DNA from 3 places in the Streptomyces yangpuensis genome. Region 3 is predicted to be linked to each of the others. Evidence: riboswitches for the same ligand, from Rfam matches in the RefSeq annotation. Region 3 holds a riboswitch; each other region holds the start of a gene.
The links. Region 3 has a riboswitch for cyclic di-AMP ahead of NRK68_RS13700 (transglycosylase family protein). Riboswitches for the same ligand answer to the same signal wherever they lie in the genome.

Region 1: another riboswitch for cyclic di-AMP. It lies ahead of NRK68_RS28760 (M23 family metallopeptidase); the one in region 3 lies ahead of NRK68_RS13700 (transglycosylase family protein).
Region 2: another riboswitch for cyclic di-AMP. It lies ahead of NRK68_RS25735 (M23 family metallopeptidase); the one in region 3 lies ahead of NRK68_RS13700 (transglycosylase family protein).

Annotation. Positions count from the first base shown of each region.
Region 1 covers NZ_CP102514.1:6,325,264-6,331,237, reverse strand. The annotation lists gene NRK68_RS28765 (SGNH/GDSL hydrolase family protein) at 1-406, opposite strand, end outside; gene NRK68_RS28760 (M23 family metallopeptidase) at 570-1,583, opposite strand; cyclic di-AMP (ydaO/yuaA leader) riboswitch at 1,586-1,765, opposite strand; gene NRK68_RS28755 (tyrosine-protein phosphatase) at 2,078-2,869, shown strand; gene NRK68_RS28750 (aspartate aminotransferase family protein) at 2,900-4,306, opposite strand; gene hpnH (adenosyl-hopene transferase HpnH) at 4,303-5,334, opposite strand; gene NRK68_RS28740 (phosphorylase family protein) at 5,340-5,974, opposite strand, start outside.
Region 2 covers NZ_CP102514.1:5,618,667-5,624,640, forward strand. The annotation lists gene NRK68_RS25730 (M16 family metallopeptidase) at 1-830, shown strand, start outside; cyclic di-AMP (ydaO/yuaA leader) riboswitch at 1,067-1,226, shown strand; gene NRK68_RS25735 (M23 family metallopeptidase) at 1,239-2,039, shown strand; gene NRK68_RS25740 (GntR family transcriptional regulator) at 2,265-2,942, shown strand; gene NRK68_RS25745 (HPr family phosphocarrier protein) at 3,147-3,428, opposite strand; gene NRK68_RS25750 (bifunctional acetate--CoA ligase family protein/GNAT family N-acetyltransferase) at 3,607-5,974, shown strand, end outside.
Region 3 covers NZ_CP102514.1:3,014,675-3,020,648, forward strand. The annotation lists gene eno (phosphopyruvate hydratase) at 1-250, opposite strand, end outside; gene NRK68_RS13700 (transglycosylase family protein) at 536-1,243, opposite strand; cyclic di-AMP (ydaO/yuaA leader) riboswitch at 1,247-1,416, opposite strand; gene NRK68_RS13705 (LysM peptidoglycan-binding domain-containing protein) at 1,693-2,730, opposite strand; gene NRK68_RS13710 (cytochrome P450 family protein) at 2,819-4,096, opposite strand; gene NRK68_RS13715 (globin domain-containing protein) at 4,277-5,464, shown strand; gene NRK68_RS13720 (nucleoside triphosphate pyrophosphohydrolase) at 5,478-5,974, opposite strand, start outside.

The sequences.
Region 1 (5,974 bases), 3.3 Mb from region 3:
GGACGGGCACGCCCCGGGTGTCGAACCCGGTGGTGATCATGACGTGGCCGACGGCTCCGGTGAGGTCGGCGACGGCCGCCTCGAAGCGTTCCGCCACGTCGTCCGGGTCGCTGCCGGGCCGGATGATGTCGTTGCCGCCGGCGCAGAAGGTGACCAGGTCCGGGGCGAGGGCCTTGGCCCTCGGCACCTGGTCGGCCACGATCTGGTCGAGGAGCTTCCCGCGTACCGCGAGATTCGCATAACGGAAGTCGTGCTCTTCGCGCCGATCTGCCAGGAGCACGGCGAGCCGGTCCGCCCAGCCGAGAAAAGAATCTCCGGGCCCCGGGTCCCCCACGCCCTCTGTGAAGCTGTCCCCGATCGCCGCGTACGAGCCGATGGTCTTGAGTTTCGTCGTCGTCGCTGCCACGAGAACCCATCCTTCACTCCCGTAACCAACCTACGCCAACGTAATGAGGGGTTGACGGGCCGTGATCTGTACCACGCGCGATGTAAGGAATAAGTACACGTGGGGCCGGGGCCCCCCTCGGGTCCCGGCCCCACGCGTGTCGGTGCTCCGTCGGCGGGTGCCGTCAGAGGGAGGCGCCCTTCGAGCGGAGGTAGGCGATCGGGTCCATGTCCGAGCCGTAGGACGGGCTCGTACGGATCTCGAAGTGCAGGTGCGGGCCGGTCGAATTGCCGGTGGAGCCGGAGAGACCGATGCTCTGGCCGGCGGTGACGCTCTGGCCGGAGGAGACGGAGAGCTGGGACAGGTGGGCGTACTGGGAGTACTTGCCGTCCGCGTGCCGGATGACGACCTCGTTGCCGTACGAGCCGCTCCAGCCCGCGGAGACCACGGTGCCGGCGCCGACGGCCTTGACGCTGGTGCCCATGGGGGCGATGAAGTCGACGCCCGTGTGGTAGCCGGAGGACCACATGGCACCGGCGACCTTGTACTGGGTGGAGACGCCACCGCCGACCGGGGCGACGAATCCGGCGGCGGCCGGCTGGGCGGCGGGGGCCTCGGCCCGGGCCTCGGGGGCGGCGGCCCGCTGCGCCCGCGGGGCGGCGGCCTGCCCGGCCGGCTCGGACTCGGCCTCGGCCTCGGGGGCTGCCTTGGGGGCCGCCTTGGGGGCCGCCTTCGGAGCGGCCTTCGGGGCGGCCTCGGGGGCGGTCCGCGGGGCGGGGACGGTGTCGAGCGGGGCGGCCTCGCCACGGCCGCCGAGGGTCAGCTTCAGGCCGGGGTGGATCAGCGACGGGTCGCTGCCGACCGCCTCGCGGTTCCGCTCGTACAGCCGCTGCCAGCCGCCGTCCAGGCTGTGCTCCGCAGCGATCACCGAGAGGCAGTCGCCCGGGACGACCGTGTAGACGGCCGGGGCGGACTGCACGGCGGCCGCAGGGGCGGCCTGGAGCGCGGCGGGGACCTGCTGGGCCACGGCGGGGGCGACGGCCGGTGCGGCGGCGGGCGCCGTCTGCGGGCCGGCCGCGTGGGCGCCGGCGGCGACCGTCAGCGGCAGGGCGAGGGCCGCGCCACCGGTGCCTGCGACCGCGAATCCGCGGGAAAAGAAAAGGGACTTGGGACGGCGGTGCTTACCCTTTGCAGGCATGGCGCATTCCTCTCCGGCGCCTGCGAGGTGAGCTGTCGGGTTCGGACTGGAGATGTCCGGCCGTACATGTACGGGACATGAACGGCTTCACCCCGAGCCGTTCCGGAGAAAAGATCTCCGGCACAGCGGCTTACCTGGTTCCCCCGCTCCTGCCGCGCGAAATGGTTCGGTTGCGGTTTCCGGGTGGCGGCAGGATTCGGCGATCCACCCGGATCGATCGCGAAGGTAATCCCTTGTCGGCACGCCGAACAAGCCGTGAATTCCCTGACGGATTCACAGGCATGAGGGCGTGCCGGAATTCCGGTCACCCTCCGTCCATTCCGCCGCGCCAACAGCCGCCTGCGCCGGGCCATTCGGCTTCGACGATCAGGCACTCACGGTCACCGTATGATCTGGCTCACGGGGACGTGCCCGATCTCGCCTCCGGGTATGGCAAGTTGGCGCCAAGTAGCTCAATTCGGACAGACGCCCCATGAGAAGGCGGAGGAGTTACCGTGACCCAGCAGATACAGGAGCCGGAGCTGACCGGAGTGCGCAATTTCCGCGATGTGGGCGGATTGCCGACTTCCGATGGCCGAAGGGTCGCGACGGGACGACTATTCCGAAGCGGACATCTCGCACATGCCACCGAAACCGATGCAGAATTCCTCGCCTCGCTCGGCCTCCACACCATCTTCGACTTCCGCAACGGCGCCGACCACGCCCTGGAGGGGCCGGACGTCGAACTGCCCGGCGTACGGAACGTCAGCATCCCTCTGTCGGACCCGGCCGACGGCCGGGAGTTCTGGCGGCTGGTCCGCGACGGCGACCTCGACCAGCTCCGCTCGATCCTGGGCGAGGGCAAGGCGGCGGCCCGGATGGCGAACTCCTACCGCGGGATCATCCGCACCCGCACCGCCGAGCACAGCCGGGTCGTCCACGCCCTCGCCGAGGACAGCGTGCCCGCCCTCCTGCACTGCGCGGCCGGCAAGGACCGGGCCGGCCTCTCCGTCGCCGTCACCCTGCTCGCGCTGGGCGTCGAGCGGGAGGCGATCGTGGCGGACTACCTGGAGTCCAACGCCCCGCACCGCCGGTACCGGGTGCGTCGCAGCTCCGCCTCGGCCGAGGCCCGCTCGCCCGAGGTGATGGAACTGCTCGCGCCGCTCTTCGACGCCCGCGCCGAATACCTGATCGCCGCCTTCGACACGATCGACGAGGTCTGGGGCGGGGTGGAGCGCTACCTGTCGGGGGGCCTCGGGCTGGAGCCCGAGACCCTCGACCGACTCCGCGACCGGCTGTTGGCCTGATCCGGGAGGACCACCCGGGGACGCGGGCCGTCAGCGCGCGGCGACGGCCTGCTTCACCAGCGTCCTGCCGAAGTCCCACATCAGTGCGGACCCCCCGTGGGCGTCGTCCATGACCTCGCGGAAGGCGCCGACGAACCGGTCGACGTCCTCCTCGTCCAGCACCAGCGGCGGGATCAGCTTGATCACCTCCAGATGGTCCCCGGACACCTGGGTGAGGATCCGGTGCCTCTGGAGCAGCGGCACCACGACCATCTGCGCGAAGAGACCCTTGCGGGCCGCCTGGAGCATCGTCCACCGGCTGCGCAGCCCCAGCGAGGAGGGCCGCCCGAACTCGATGCCGATCATCAGGCCGCGCCCGCGGACCTCGTGCAGCAGCTCGTACTCGTCCACCATGGCCGCGAGCCGCCCGCGCAGCAGGTCGCCCGTGGCCCGCGCGCGGGCCACGAGGTGCTCGTCCTCCATGACGGACAGCACCGCCAGCCCGGCCGCCATCGCCTGCGCGTTGGACCCGAAGCTCGCGGAGTGCACGAGCACCCGGTCCATCGACGAGTAGACCTTCTTGAAGATCCAGTCCTTGCCGAGGGTCGCGCCGACCGGCACGTAACCGCCGGACAGCGCCTTGGCCACGCACACCAGGTCGGGCTCGACACCCGGCTCGTGCTGGTACGCGTAGAAGTCGCCGGTACGTCCCAGGCCGGTCTGCACCTCGTCCGCGATCAGCAGCGCCTTGTGCCGGTGCAGCAGCTCCTGCGCGGCGAGCAGGAACCCGGGCGGGGCGGCGAGGACCCCTTTGCCCTGGATCGGCTCCACGACGAAAGCGGCGACGTCGCCGCGCTTCAGCTCCCGCTCCAGGGCGGCCAGATCGCCCAGCGCGACCCGGGTGTCGGGCAGCAGCGGCGCGAAACCGTCGCGGAAGCCTCCCTCGCCGTTCACCGAGAGGGAGCCGGCGGTCAGCCCGTGGAAGGCGTGGTCGCAGTAGAGGACCCTGGGCCGCCCGGTGGCGTACCGGGCGAACTTCAGGGCCGTCTCCACCGCCTCGGTGCCGCTGTTGCCGAAGAAGACCCGGTCCAGGTGCGGGCTGTACGACAGGAGCTTCTCGGCCAGCAGCCCGGGCAGCGGCTGGCAGTCGAAGCGGGTGAGGTCGGCGAGCTGGGCGTCCAGCACGTCGTGCAGGGCCCGGCGGACGACGGGGTGGTGGCGGCCCAGGCCCATCACCCCGAACCCGGCGAGCATGTCGAGGTGGTCGTTGCCCTCGGCGTCCCAGAAGTGGGCTCCCTCGGCCCGCTCGTAGACCTTGTCGAAGCCGATGGTGCGGAGCATCCGGGGCAGTTGGTGGTTCAGGTGGCGGGCGTGCAGCTCGTACCGCTCCGCCCCGCGCGCGGTGAGCAGGGCGCGGAGGTCGAAACCGCCGTCCCGTCCCTCTTCCGCCGGACTCATGCCGACCTGTCCCGGTTGCCGCCGACCGTCTCCCGGGCGGCCCGCAGGGATTCCTTCAGGGAGCCCATGGTGGCGAGGACGGCGGTGGGCTCGTAGCCGCAGTGCGCCATGCAGTTCGCGCAGCGCGGGTCCTTTCCGCGGCCGTACTTGTCCCAGTCGGTGTCCTCCACGAGTTCCCGGTACGTCGGCACATAGCCGTCGCTCATCAGATAGCAGGGGCGCTGCCAGCCGAAGAGGGAGTAATTCGGAATGGCCCAGGCCGTGCAGGGGAAGTCGGCCTTTCCTTCCAGGAAGTCGAGGAAGAGCGGGGAGTGGTTGAGCCGCCAGCGCCGCCGGTTGCCGCCCGCGAAAGCCTTCCGGAAGAGATCGCGGGTCTGGTCGACGCCGAGGAAATGCTCCTGGTCCGGTGCCTTTTCGTAGGCGTACGCGGGCGAGATCATCATTTCGTCCACCTGCAGGTCGTCATTGAGGAAGTTCAGCACCTCGATGATCGTCTGCGGGGTGTCGGTGTTGAAGAAGGTGGAGTTCGTCGTCACCCGGAATCCCCGGCGCTTCGCCTCCTTGATGGCCTCGACCGCCTCGTCGAAGACGCCCTCCTTGGCCACCGACTCGTCATGGCGCTCGCGCAGGCCGTCGATGTGCACCGCGAAGGCGAAGTACGGGGAGGGCGTGAACTTCTCGATCTTCTTGCGCAGCAGCAGCGCGTTGGTGCACAGGAACACGTACTTCCGCCGGGCCACCAATTGCCGCACGATCTCGTGGATCTGCGGGTGCATCAAGGGCTCGCCGCCCGCGATGGACACCATCGGCGCACCGGACTCCAGCACCGCCCCGACCGCCTGGGCGACCGGCATGCGCTGCTTGAGCACGCCCGCCGGGTGCTGGATCTTCCCGCAGCCCTCACAGGCCAGGTTGCACGCGTAGAGCGGCTCCAGCTCCACGATCAGCGGGAACTTGTCCCGCTTGCGGAGCTTCTGTTCGAGCAGATAGGTCCCGACCCTGATGGTCTGGCGCAGCGGCATGGCCATCTGGCTCACCTCCTGGGGAGCAGCGAAGAACGGTGCCATTCGTAAAACGCGGGCAGTACGGCACGCAGGACACGGAAGGCCGATATTCCCCCGCGCACCGTGCCGATTCGGACGAGCTCGTGCTCCGGAGCGTCCACGATCACCCGGACGGCCGCAACGGGGCGTTCCCCGTCGCGGACCGCGGCCCGGAGGGTCGCCGCGGACTCCATGTCGACCGCGACCGCGCCCGTGGCGCGCAGCCGCGCGCGCTCCCGGCCGCGGACGACGTGGTCGGACCCGGTCAGCGGGCCGATGTGCACGGTCCGGCCGGGGACGGCCCGGGCCAGCGCCTCGGCGAGCAGCGCGACCCCGGTGCAGGGGACGGTCCCCCGCGGGTCGCGGGTCTCCTCGGCGACGACGAGGTCGCCGGGGCTCATGCCGGGGACGAGCCCGGCGCAGAACCCGGTGGCGAGGAGGGCGGCCCGGTCCGTGCCGGGCCCGTGAAGGGCCCCGAGGACGGCCCGTTCGGCCGCGCACGGTCCCATCCCGGTACGCAGGAGGGTGTACGCCCCGCCGTGCGCCCCACCGTGCGCGTCGGTGCCGCGCGGGGAGCCGCGCCCCGCGCTGCGCAGCGCCATCTGCTCGATGCGCAGGGCGCAGG
Region 2 (5,974 bases), 2.6 Mb from region 3:
AGACGGTCGCCCGGATCGACTCCGCCGCCGTACGCGCCTTCTACGAGGCCCATGTACGCCCCGCCACCGCCACCGCGGTGGTCGTCGGCGACCTGACCGGCATCGACCTGGACGCCGTACTGGCGGACACCCTGGGCGCCTGGACCGGCGACACCGCCGAGGCCCGCCCCGTGCCTCCCGTGACCGCCGACGACACCGGCCGCGTGGTCATCGTCGACCGCCCCGGCGCGGTCCAGACGCAGCTGCTGATCGGCCGCATCGGGCCGGACCGCCACGACCGCGTCTGGGCGGCCCAGGTGCTCGGCACGTACTGCCTCGGCGGCACCCTCACCTCCCGCCTGGACAAGGTCCTGCGCGAGGAGAAGGGCTACACCTACGGCGTGCGGGCCTTCGGCCAGGTGCTGCGCTCCACCGCCGACGGCAAGGGCGCCTCCATGCTCGCCATCAGCGGCTCGGTGGACACCCCCAACACCGGTCCGGCGCTGGAGGACCTCTGGAAGGTGCTGCGCACCCTCGCGGAGGGCGGTCTGACCGACGCCGAGCGCGATGTGGCCGTGCAGAACCTGGTGGGCGTGGCCCCGCTGAAGTTCGAGACGGCCGCCTCGGTCGCCGGCACCCTGGCCGACCAGGTCGAGCAGGAGCTGCCGGACGACTACCAGGCGCAGCTGTACGCGCAGTTGGCCGAAACCGGCACGGTGGAGGCGACCACGGCGGTCGTGAAGGCGTTCCCGGCGGACCGGCTCGTCACGGTTCTGGTGGGCGACGCCGCGCAGATCGAGGAGCCGGTGCGGGCCCTCGGGATCGGTGAGGTCACGGTCGTCACCAACTGACGTCGTGGTCGTCGTCAACTGACCTGAAGGGCGCCCGGATGACGGGCGGCCGACGCACTTCGCACGAGGCTCCGGCGGTTTTCCGCCGGAGCCTCTTTTGTCCGTTTAGTGATGAGGTTGCTTGTATGTGATGTGGCGTACGCAACAAAAAGGCGCGTCTGTTTGGCGATTGACTGATGATCCGCCTAGCGTCGGCCGTGCTGTCCGTCAGTTGTGCCCGCCGCACCCGCGGCACCGGGCAGCGATCGCCGAGTCCCCGTCAGGCGCGAGCCTGGGGAGCCGGGGACCCACATCAGTCCCTGGGGTGAATCGGACTCCCTCGCAAGAGGAGGTCCGTAGGAGACCTTCCTGCTCCGAACCCGTCAGCTAACCCGGTAGGCGAGAAGGAAGGAAAGGATCAAACCCTTCATGGCGTTTGGCAGTCGTCCCGCTGGTACCGGCAAGCACCGTGGTTCCAGCCGCCTGAGCAAGAAGACCGCCGGCTACGCCGGTATCGCCGCGATCGCCACCACGGGTGTGGTCGGCTCCCTCGCCGCCCCGGCCTTCGCCGCGGACAACCACAGCAGCTCCGCCCCGGAGAACGGGCTGGGTGCCGTGGTCGTCGCCGAGGACCTCGCGGGCGACATCCAGGACCAGGCCGAGTCCCAGCAGCGCGCCGCCGAGCACGCCGCCGCCAAGGCCCAGGCCGAGGCCGACGCCAAGCAGAAGGCCGCCGAGGCCAAGCGCCTCGCCGAGGCCAAGGCGAAGGCCGAGCGTGAGGCCGCCGAGCGCGCCGCCCGCGAGGAGGAGCGCAAGCGCCTCAACACCTTCGTCTCGCCGCTGGACGACTCGTACGTCAGCACGCAGTACAAGGCGGGCGGCGGCATGTGGTCCTCCGGCAGCCACACCGGCATCGACTTCCACGCCGCCTCCGGCACCTCGGTGCAGGCCGTGGGCTTCGGTACCGTCGTCGAGGCCGGCTGGGGCGGCGCGTACGGCAACAACGTCGTCATCAAGCACAACGACGGCACCTTCACGCAGTACGGCCACCTGTCCTCGCTGAACGTCTCCGTCGGCCAGCAGGTCACCCCGGGCCAGCAGATCGGCCTGTCGGGCTCCACCGGCAACTCCAGCGGCCCGCACCTGCACTTCGAGGCCCGCACCGGCTCGCAGTACGGCTCGGACATCGACCCGATCGCCTACCTGCGCTCGCACGGCGTCAGCCTCTGACCCCTCGGCGCCGCCCACCGCGGCGCGCGTACAGCACGCAGCACACAGCGCGCACAGCTTCACGAAGACCCCGCCTCCCGAGCCGGGGTCTTCGTGTTTTTGCGTCCGGATGCAATGTTTCGGATTTCCGTCCGCTCTCGAAATTATGCTGTGCTGCAATAGAGTCGTGGCGTGCGCGTGTGTGCGCATGGGGGCTGGCGATCGGAAATAGGCGGAGGTTCGGTCTTGCGTATTCCTGCGCACGCGGTATGCACGGCAATTCGCGACGACATCGTCTCCGGGGTGTTCGAACCGGGCGGTCGGCTGACCGAGGAGGTGCTGGCCCGCCGGTACGGGGTCTCGCGCGTCCCGGTCCGCGAGGCCCTGCGGACCCTGGAGTCCGAGGGCTTCGTGACCACGCGGCGCCACGCCGGGGCGTGCGTGGCCGAGCCGACGGCGCAGGAGGCCGCGGACCTCCTGGAGCTGCGGATGCTGCTGGAGCCGCTGGCGGCCGCCCGCGCCGCCCGGCGCCGCACCGACGCGCACCTCAAGGTGCTGCGGGGGCTGGTCAGGCTGGGTCAGGAACGCGCCAGGCGGGGGCAGGGCGAGGACCTGCGGTCGCTCGGGGGCTGGTTCCACGAGACGCTCGCGCAGGCCTCCGGCAGCCCGGGGCTGATCGCGCTGCTCACGCAGATGCGGCACAAGGTGGCGTGGATGTACGTGGTGGAGGCGCCGGCCCGGCCGGCGGAGTCCTGGGCGGAGCACGGCGCGATCGTGGACGCGGTGGCCCGGGGGGACGCCGAGCGGGCGCGGACGCTGACCGCGGTCCACGCCGATCGCGCGGCCGCCGCGCACCGGCTGCGCAAACGGCCGGCGGTGAGCACTTCGCAACCTGCCGTAAACATGTCGAGCGGCCGGCATTAACAGGAGCCGTATACAAAGGACGGGCATCGTGCGAATCGCGAGAATTCGATACGTGCGGTAATTCGCTGCGCCGGCTCTATTTCGCCGAGCCGAATTCCCCGGGGTTCGCTTTCCCGGCCTCGCGTACCGGAGAACGACGCAGCCGCGACCCCCGTCCGGGGCCGCGGCTTCGCCGTTCGCGTGACGCGGGGTGAACCCGAAGGGTCAGACGGTCTCGGGGAGCTCTTCGAGACCCTCGGCGACCAGCTTCGCGAGGCGGTCCAGTGCGGCCTCCGCGCCTTCGGCCTCGGAGGCGAGGACGATCTCCTCGCCACCCTGCGCGCCCAGGCCCAGCACCGCCAGCATGGAAGCGGCGTTGACGGGGTCGCCGCCGGACTTCGCGATGGTCACCGGGACGCCGGAAGCGGTCGTCGCACGGACGAAGATCGAGGCGGGACGAGCGTGCAGGCCCTCGGCCCAACCGACGTTGACGCGGCGCTCTGCCATGGTGATGCCCTTCAGGTTCTTACGGTTGTCTAGACCAGTCTCTCACGGCACCCTGAATGCTCCGACCGACCTTCGGCCTGAATTTCGCCGCTCTTCGACTTCCCCAGCTTGCACCGGTCTGTGCCGGCTTGCCCGCTGCGCCGCGCGAGCGCTGTCCGCCCCGGTCCGGCCGTAAGGTATGCGCATGACCATAGAGTCGGACCCGTCCTACCCGGCCCACTGGGAAGCCGACGTCGTCCTCCGCGACGGCGGCACCGCGCGGATCAGGCCCATCACCACCGAGGACGCGGGCCGGCTCGTCAGCTTCTACGAGCAGGTCTCGGACGAGTCGAAGTACTACCGCTTCTTCGCGCCCTACCCCCGCCTCTCCGACCGCGACGTGCACCGCTTCACGCACCACGACTACGTGGACCGGGTGGGCCTCGCCGCGACCGTCGGCGAGGAGTTCATCGGCACCGTCCGCTACGACCGCATCGGCCCCGACGGCCGGCCCGCCTCCGCCCCCGCCGACGAGGCGGAGGTCGCCTTCCTCGTCCAGGACGCCCACCAGGGCCGCGGGGTCGCCTCCGCGCTCCTCGAACACATCGGCGCGGTGGCCCGCGAGCGCGGCATCCGCCGGTTCGCCGCCGAGGTGCTGCCCGCCAACACCAAGATGATCAAGGTGTTCACGGACGTCGGCTACCAGCAGAAGCGAAGCTTCGAGGACGGGTCCGTCCACCTCACCCTCGACCTCGAACCCACCGCCGAGTCCCTCGCCGTGCAGCGCGCCCGGGAACAGCGCGCCGAGGCCCGCTCCGTACAGCGCCTGCTGGCCCCCGGTTCGGTGGCGGTCGTCGGCGTCAGCCGTTCCGGCGCCGGCGTGGGCGCGGCCGCACTGCGCAACCTGCGCGACAGCGGCTTCCACGGCCACCTCTACGCCGTCAACGAGGCCGTCACCCGTGACCTCCTCGACGGTGTGCGCGCCTACCGCACCGTCGCGGCCATCGACGCCCCCGTCGACCTCGCGGTGATCGCCGTCCCGGCCGACCGGGTCCCCGACGCGGTGGCCGCCTGCGGCGAGCACGGCGTGCAGGGGCTCGTCGTCCTCTCCGCCGGGTACGGGGACAGCGGCCCGGCGGGACTCGCCCGCCAGCGCGAGCTGCTGCGGCAGGTGCGCTCGTACGGGATGCGCCTCATCGGACCCAACGCCTACGGGGTGATCAACACTGCCCCGGAGGTGGAGCTCAACGCCTCCCTGACCCCCGCTCCGATGCCGGTGCGCGGCCGCACCGGCCTGTTCACCCAGTCCGGGGCGATCGGCATCGCCCTGCTCTCGGCGCTGCTCCGGCGCGGCGAAGGACTGTCCTCCTTTGTCTCCGCCGGGAACCGGGCCGACGTCTCCGGCAACGACATCCTCCAGTACTGGTACGAGGACGAGGCGACCGACGTCGCCCTGCTCTACCTCGAAACCCTCGGCAACCCGCGGAAGTTCACCCGCCTCGCCCGCCGGACCGCCGCCGTCAAGCCCGTGGTCGTCGCCAAGGGGGGCCGCCACACCCCCGCCGGACACGTCGTCCCCGGCACCCGGCTGTCGGAGGACACCGTCTCCGCCCTGCTGCGACAGGCCGGCGTCATCCGGGTCGACACGGTCACCGAGCTGGTGGACGTCGGCCTGCTGCTGGCCTCGCAGCCACTGCCCGCCGGACCCCGGATCGCCATCCTCGGCAACTCCGAGTCCCTCGGCGTCCTCACCTACGACGCCTGCCTCACCCAGGGCCTGCGGCCGCTGCCGCCCCTGGACCTGACGACCGCGGCGTCCCCGGAGGACTTCCGTACCGCCCTGGCCGCCGCCCTCACCTCCGACGACTGCGACGCGGTGGTCGTGACCGCCATCCCGTGGGTCAGCGAGCACGCCCTCGCCGACGACCTGGCCGACGCGCTCCGCGAGGCCGTCGCCGAGGCCCCCGGCAAGCCGGTGGCGGTCGTACACGTGGAACTGGCCGAGCTGGTGCAGGCCCTCTCCGCGACCCGCGCACCCGACGCGGAGGAGCCGGACCGCCCCGCCGCGGGCAGCCCCTGGACCCCGGCCGCCCCCGCGGCCACCGCCACCGCCGACCCGGACCGGATCCCCAGCTACCCCGCCGCCGAGCGCGCCGTGAAAGCCGTCGCGGAGGCCGTGCGCTACGGGCAGTGGCGGCGGGCCCTCGCCGACGCCGGGCAGGTTCCCGAGTACGAGGACATCGACGAGGCCGGCGCCGCGGCCCAGCTCGCCGGGCTGCTCGCGGACGTCGACGGCGGGGCCGTACTGACCCTGAGGGACTGGGACGCCCGCGAGCTGCTCGCCCGCTACGGGATCCGCGTCCTGCCCACGCTCCCCGCGCCCAGCGCCGACGCCGCCGTCCGGGCCGCCGGGATCCTGGGCTACCCGGTCGCCCTCAAGACCACCGCCCCGCACCTGCGCCACCGCGCGGACCTGGGCGGCGTACGGCTCGACCTCACGAACGAGGCCGAGCTGCGGCGCTCGTACGAGGAACTCGCCGACGCGCTCGGCAAGCCCGCCGAGCTCC
Region 3 (5,974 bases):
AGCCGACGAGCTCCGGGCCGATCTGCTCGATGACGGCCAGAACGGCCTTCTCGACGCCCTTGCCCATGTAACGGTCGGGGTCACCGTCACGCAGCTCGATGGCCTCGAATGCACCGGTGGAGGCGCCGGACGGAACGGCAGCACGGCCGGTGCTGCCGTCGTCGAGGCCCACCTCGACCTCGACCGTGGGGTTGCCTCGGGAGTCCAGGATTTCCCGGGCTACGACGACGTCGATGGACGGCACGAGCATCTCCTTCTGGGATGTGACGCTGGGTGTGCGGTGGCGTGTCAGGCCGTGGGATGGCCTTGCCGCCTAGAGCCTAACCGGCTTCGGGGGTTCGACCGGCCGACCGCCCGGCCCCTGGGACGAAAAAGGGACCGAATACCCCTCTTCCGGGACATACAACCCTTGATCATCAGCCTTGGAGGGGCCCACGCGCCCGCACGCACCGCCGCCCGGCGCGTGGGGGGAAGGGGCGCCGGGCGGTGGGAATTCTGCGTCTTGCGTACGCTTTTGCGGCTATTGCCGCGGCGTTCAGCTGAGCTTCAGCTTCTGGCCGGGGTAGATCAGGTCGGCGTCCGAGACGATGTCCTTGTTCAGCTCGAAGAGCTGCTGCCAGCCGCCCTTGACGCCGTTGGCCTCGGCGATGGTGCCCAGGGTGTCGCCGGACTTGACCTCGTAGGAGCCGTTGCCGGTCTTCGGCGCGGCCGGAGCCTCGGTGCGCTCGGAGCGGGTGGTCGGGGCCTCGGCGCGCTTGGTTTCCTTCTTCGGCGCGGCCTTGGTCTCGGTCTTCTTGGTCTCGGTCTTCTTCGTCTCGACCTTCGGCTTGGTGGAGGCCGGGGTCTCGGTGGAGCCGCCACCGGTGTACGAGGAGTTCGACAGGCCCTTGCCGCAGTGCGGCCAGGCGCCCTTGCCCTGCTTCTTGAGGACCTTCTCGGCCACGGCTATCTGCTGCGCCTTCGAGGCCTGGTTGGCCTGCGGGGCGTACGACTTGCCGCCGAACGAGGCCCAGGTGGAGGACGAGAACTGCAGCCCGCCGTAGTAGCCGTTGCCCGTGTTGATGGACCAGTTGCCACCGGACTCGCACTGCGCGACCTTGTCCCACTCGGACGCGGTGGCGGCGCTGGCGGCGCCCGCGGTCATCAGGGGGGCGGCGACGGCCACACCGGCGACACCGGCGAGCGTGACGATGCGAACGGCCTTGGAACCGCGACGGTGCTTGCCCTTGCCGGAAAGCAGCATGAGGTTTCTCCTCACCGACGCCTACGAGGTGAGCTGTCGGGTTCGGGCCGTGAGTACCCGGCGGTGCGGCCTAGCGCACCACTTAACCCCAAGCCGCTTCCCGGCCGTCTCTCAACGGCCGCTCGCGGCACCTACCTTGGTTCCCCCGCTCCTGCCTTCGGCGCTTGACGCGACGACTGTTCCCCCCGTCCGCCGGCAGGATTCGGCGATGCGGTCGAAGGAGCCCGCGGTGGCGGGCGACTCAGAAGGTAGACAGGTCTCTCCCCGATGTTCAACGAGGAACATCGGGGAGGAACGGCCCCTACTTGCGCTCCCCGCAGGGGTGTTTGCGCAGGTGAGAACGGGGTTTGCGGAAGCCCCCGGGCGGGACACGCCAGTTGACCTGAAGAGACACATGTCTCACTTGCAGAAAACAGACAATCAGGTCTTTCCGGACGAACCAACTGCCCTTATTGCACGGTTAGATCCAGATTCTGGCCAGGCTTGATCAGGTTGGCGTCATTGCCGATGACCTGCTCATTGGCCGCGTAGAGGCCGCTCCAGCCGCCCTTCACGCCCTTGGCGACCGCGATGGTCGCCAGGCTGTCGCCCGCCTGCACCGTGTAGACGGGGGCCGGCGCGGCACCGGACGGCGAGCCCTCCTCGGGGGACGGCGCACCGCGGTGCTTGCCGTTGCCCTCGGCGGGAGTGGCGCCCGGGGTGGACGGGGCCGCCGGGGTGGCCCCCGGCGCCGCGGGCGCCGCCGGGGACGGACTCGGAGTGCCCGGCGGGGTCGTGGGCGCCGTCGGGTCCGTCGGGAGGGCCGGAACCGTCGGGTCGGTGGGAGTGACCGGCGGGGTCGTCGGGTCGGTCGGGGTGACCGGCGCGGTCGGGGTGGTCGGCGGCGTCGTCGGGACGTCGGGCGCCGGCATGACGGGCAGTCCCACGGACGGCGCGTCAGGAATGAGGAAGGGGGAGCCCGTGGGGCTCGGGGTCTCCTCGGTCGAGAGCCCGAAGTCCGTCGCCTTCTTGCCGCCCTTGTCGGAGGGCACGACGTCGTCGGGGCGGGACGGCGCGGGGCCGACCGCCTTGGGGCTGCCCGGCAGACCCGGATCGACGACGGCGGCCGGACCCTGCTGGTCCAGTCCGGCCGAGGCCGCGCACAGCGGCCAGGCCTGCGGGCCCTGGGAGGCCAGCACGCGCTCGGCCACGGCTATCTGCTGCGAGCGGCTCGCGAGGTCGGCCCGCTCGGCGAAGTCCAGACCGCCGGCGTTCTGCCATTCCTCCTGGGTGAACTGGAGCCCGCCGTACGCGCCACTGCCGAAGTTCGCGCTCCACGAGCCGCCGCTCTCGCACTCGGCCACCTTGTCCCATGTGGCAGTGTCGGCAGCGGTCGCGCTGGTGGCGGCCAGCAGCGGCATGGCCAGTGCGGAGCCAGTGACTCCGGCTGTGACAACCAGCGCGGGGACCTGGCGGGGGCGTCTGTGACGGCCGTTCCCGGAGAGCATGAGGGATCACCTTTCGCATAACAGCCTGGTAACGGCAGAACCTAGCGGCCTTCGAACGATTGTCACAAGTTCAAGCGGAACCTGACTTTTAATCAGATGTTGAAGAAGTGTTTTGAGCCGTGAAGCGAACGGGAAGAGTACGTAGCCCTCGCATGATCAACCCCCCACGCCAGCGCAGGTCTTGGGCCGGAACGGCAAGTTCCAGATCAGGCAGGCGGGTCAGCAGGGTCGCGAGTGCGGTCTGTCCTTCGAGCCGGGCGAGCGGCGCGCCCAGGCAGTAGTGGATGCCGTGCCCGTATCCCAGATGCTGGTTGTCGGTCCGGGAGAGGTCGAGGGTGTCCGGATCGGCGAACCGTTCGGGATCCCGGTCGGCGGCCGCGAGGACGACCAGGACCGGGTCGCCGGTCCCGATCCGCTCGCCGCCGATGGTCAGCGGCTCGGTGGCGAAGCGCCACGTCGCCAGCTCCACGGGCCCGTCGTAGCGCAGGAGTTCCTCCACGCCGGTGGCCAGCAGTCCGCTCTCACCGGCGGCCAGGGAGGCCTGCAGGCGCTCGCGCTGGACGGGGTTCATGAAGAGGGAGTGGACGCCGTTGCCGATGAGGTTCACGGTGGTCTCGAAGCCGGCGAAGAGCAGGATGAAGGCCATCGCGGTGGCCTCGCCCTCCGTCAGATGGTCACCGTGGTCGCTCGCCCGGATCAGGTCTGAGATCAGATCGTCGCCCAGATCATCCCTTTTGCGATGGATCAGTTCACCGAGGTAGGTCCGCATCTGCTTCACCGACCGGGCGACCCCGCCGCGCGGCCCGCCGCCGTGGCGGATCATCATGCCGGCCCAGTCGCGGAAGTCGTCCTGGTCCTCCCGCGGTACTCCGAGCATCTCGCAGATGGCGTAGATGGGGAGCGGAAAGGCGAACTCGTGGATCAGGTCCGCCTCGCCCCGCCCCGCGAAGGCGTCGATCAGGTGATCGGTGAGCGCCTGCACCCGCGGGGTGAACTCGGCGACCCTGCGCGGGGTGAACGCCTTCGACACCAGCCGCCGCAGCCGGGTGTGGTCCGGCGGGTCGATGTTCAGCAGATGCGTCATCAGCTCCGCCTTGCGCTCCCCCGGGATCCCGGTCTTGCCCCTGGCGTGCGCGGGCTCCGCGTGGTGCGCCGGATTCTTGCTGAGCCGCTGGTCGGCCAGGGCCTGGCGGGCGTCCGCGTAGCGCGTGACCAGCCAGGCCTCGACCCCGCTGGGGAGCCGGGTGCGGTGCACCGGCGCGTTCTCGCGCAGCCACGCGTAGGCCGGATAGGGGTCGGTCGCGAACTCCCACGTGAAGAGTTCGGGCGCCGCGCCGACGGAGGGAGTGGACGACTGATCGTGCATGTCCCCGACAGTAACCGCCGCGCACCGGCGGACCCGCGCGGGCCGCGGCCCGCCGATCCCTCATCCGATATGACGGCTTGGTCGCGGCTGTCCGTAGATCGGACAACGCTTGACCTCGCCCCGTCCGGCACTCCTACTTTCGGATGTGTGGACGTGAGGATCTTGAAAAGCAGTTTCGCGGTGGTGGAGAGAAGGGCCGAACACGCGGTCAAGTTCTTCTACTCACACCTCTTCTGGCACAACCCCGGAGTCCGTGACCTCTTCCCGGTCTCCTCCGAGGACATGGAACGCCAGCGGGACCGGCTCTTCGCGGCGCTCACCCACGTCGTCTCCCGCCTCGACGACGACGCCGCCATCGGCCCCTACCTGCACGACCTGGGGCGCGACCACCGCAAGTTCCTGATCCGCCCCGAGCACTACGCGGTCGTGGGCTCCAGCCTGCTCGCCGCACTCGCCGCGACCTCCGGCGACGCCTGGACGCCCCAGGTGGAGAAGGCCTGGACCGAGGCCTACCAGGTGATCGCCGACGCCATGCTCGCCGGGGCCGGCGCGAGCGAGGACCCGCCGTGGTGGGACGCGGAGGTCGTACGCCACCTCCAGTACGGGCAGGACATCGGCGTGCTGACCCTGCGGCCGCACGCCCCCTTCCCCTATCTCCCCGGGCAGTACACCAGCGTGAGCAGCGAGCGGGTCCCCCGCACCTGGCGCACGTACTCCATCGGCAACGCCCCTCGCCCCGACGGCACCGTCGACCTGCACGTCAGCCGGATCGACCGCGGGCGGCTCAGCACCGCCCTGGTCAGCGAGACGCAGCCCGGCGAGGTCCTCAAGCTCGGCGCCGCGGGCGGGCAGCTGACCTTCCGCCGCTCGGACCGCCCGGTCAGCCTGATCGCCGCCGGCACCGGCTGGGCCCCGATCCGCGCCCTGCTGGAGGAACTCGCGGACCGGCCGCCCGACCAGGACGTACGGCTCTTCGTGGTGGCCCGGGACGGCGCGCACCTCTACGACCGCCCGCTCATCGACGCCTACGGCACCTCCTGCGGCTGGCTCGACGTCACCTACATCACGCCCGCCCCCGGCCGGCACCGCAACGAGGCCACCGACCGGCTCGCGACGGCCCTGAGCAACCGGGGGCTGTGGCCCGACCAGGACGTCTACCTCAGCGGGCCGGCGCAGTTCATCGACGAGACCGCGCACCTCCTGGAGGAACTCGGCGCCCGCCCGGCCCGGCTCTTCCACGACTCCGTACCCGCCGGGGGCCCCGGCCACGAACAGCCGGGCCGTCCGCTGGGCTTCGGCGAATGGTTCCTGAACCGCCCGGCACCGCACTGGCACAACCCCTCCGCCCGCGCCCCGAAGGAGCACTGAAGAACCGAGGAAGCTACCGCGGGGGCGCCCCGACGCCCTCGGCCGCCCGGATCGCGTCCCGGTAGACGCGGGCCGCCGCGCGCAGCGCGGTCTCGGGGTCGACGCCCTCCGCCTCGGCGCGCGCCGCCAGCTCCAGCAGCTCGTACCCGATGCCCTCGCCGCGCGGCAGCTCCACGGCCACCGCGCCCGCACGGGCCCGGCCCGCGAGCTTGGCCGCGAGCGCCAGGCCCGGCTGGCCCACCGGGATCCCGTCGGTGACGGACTCCCGCCGCTTCTCCACCGCCTTGGTGCGCTGCCAGTGCGCGTGGACGTCCTCCGGGGTCTCGGCCTCGGCGTCGCCGAAGACGTGCGGGTGCCGGTGGATCAGCTTCTCCACAAGGGCCCCGGCCACGTCGTCGATGGAGAACGCCCCGAGGGCCGCCTCACCGGCGTCCTCCTCGTCACCGTCCTCCGCCTCGGCGCCGGCCGGGAGGCCCTCCTCGGCGATCCGGGCGTGGAAGACCACCTGGA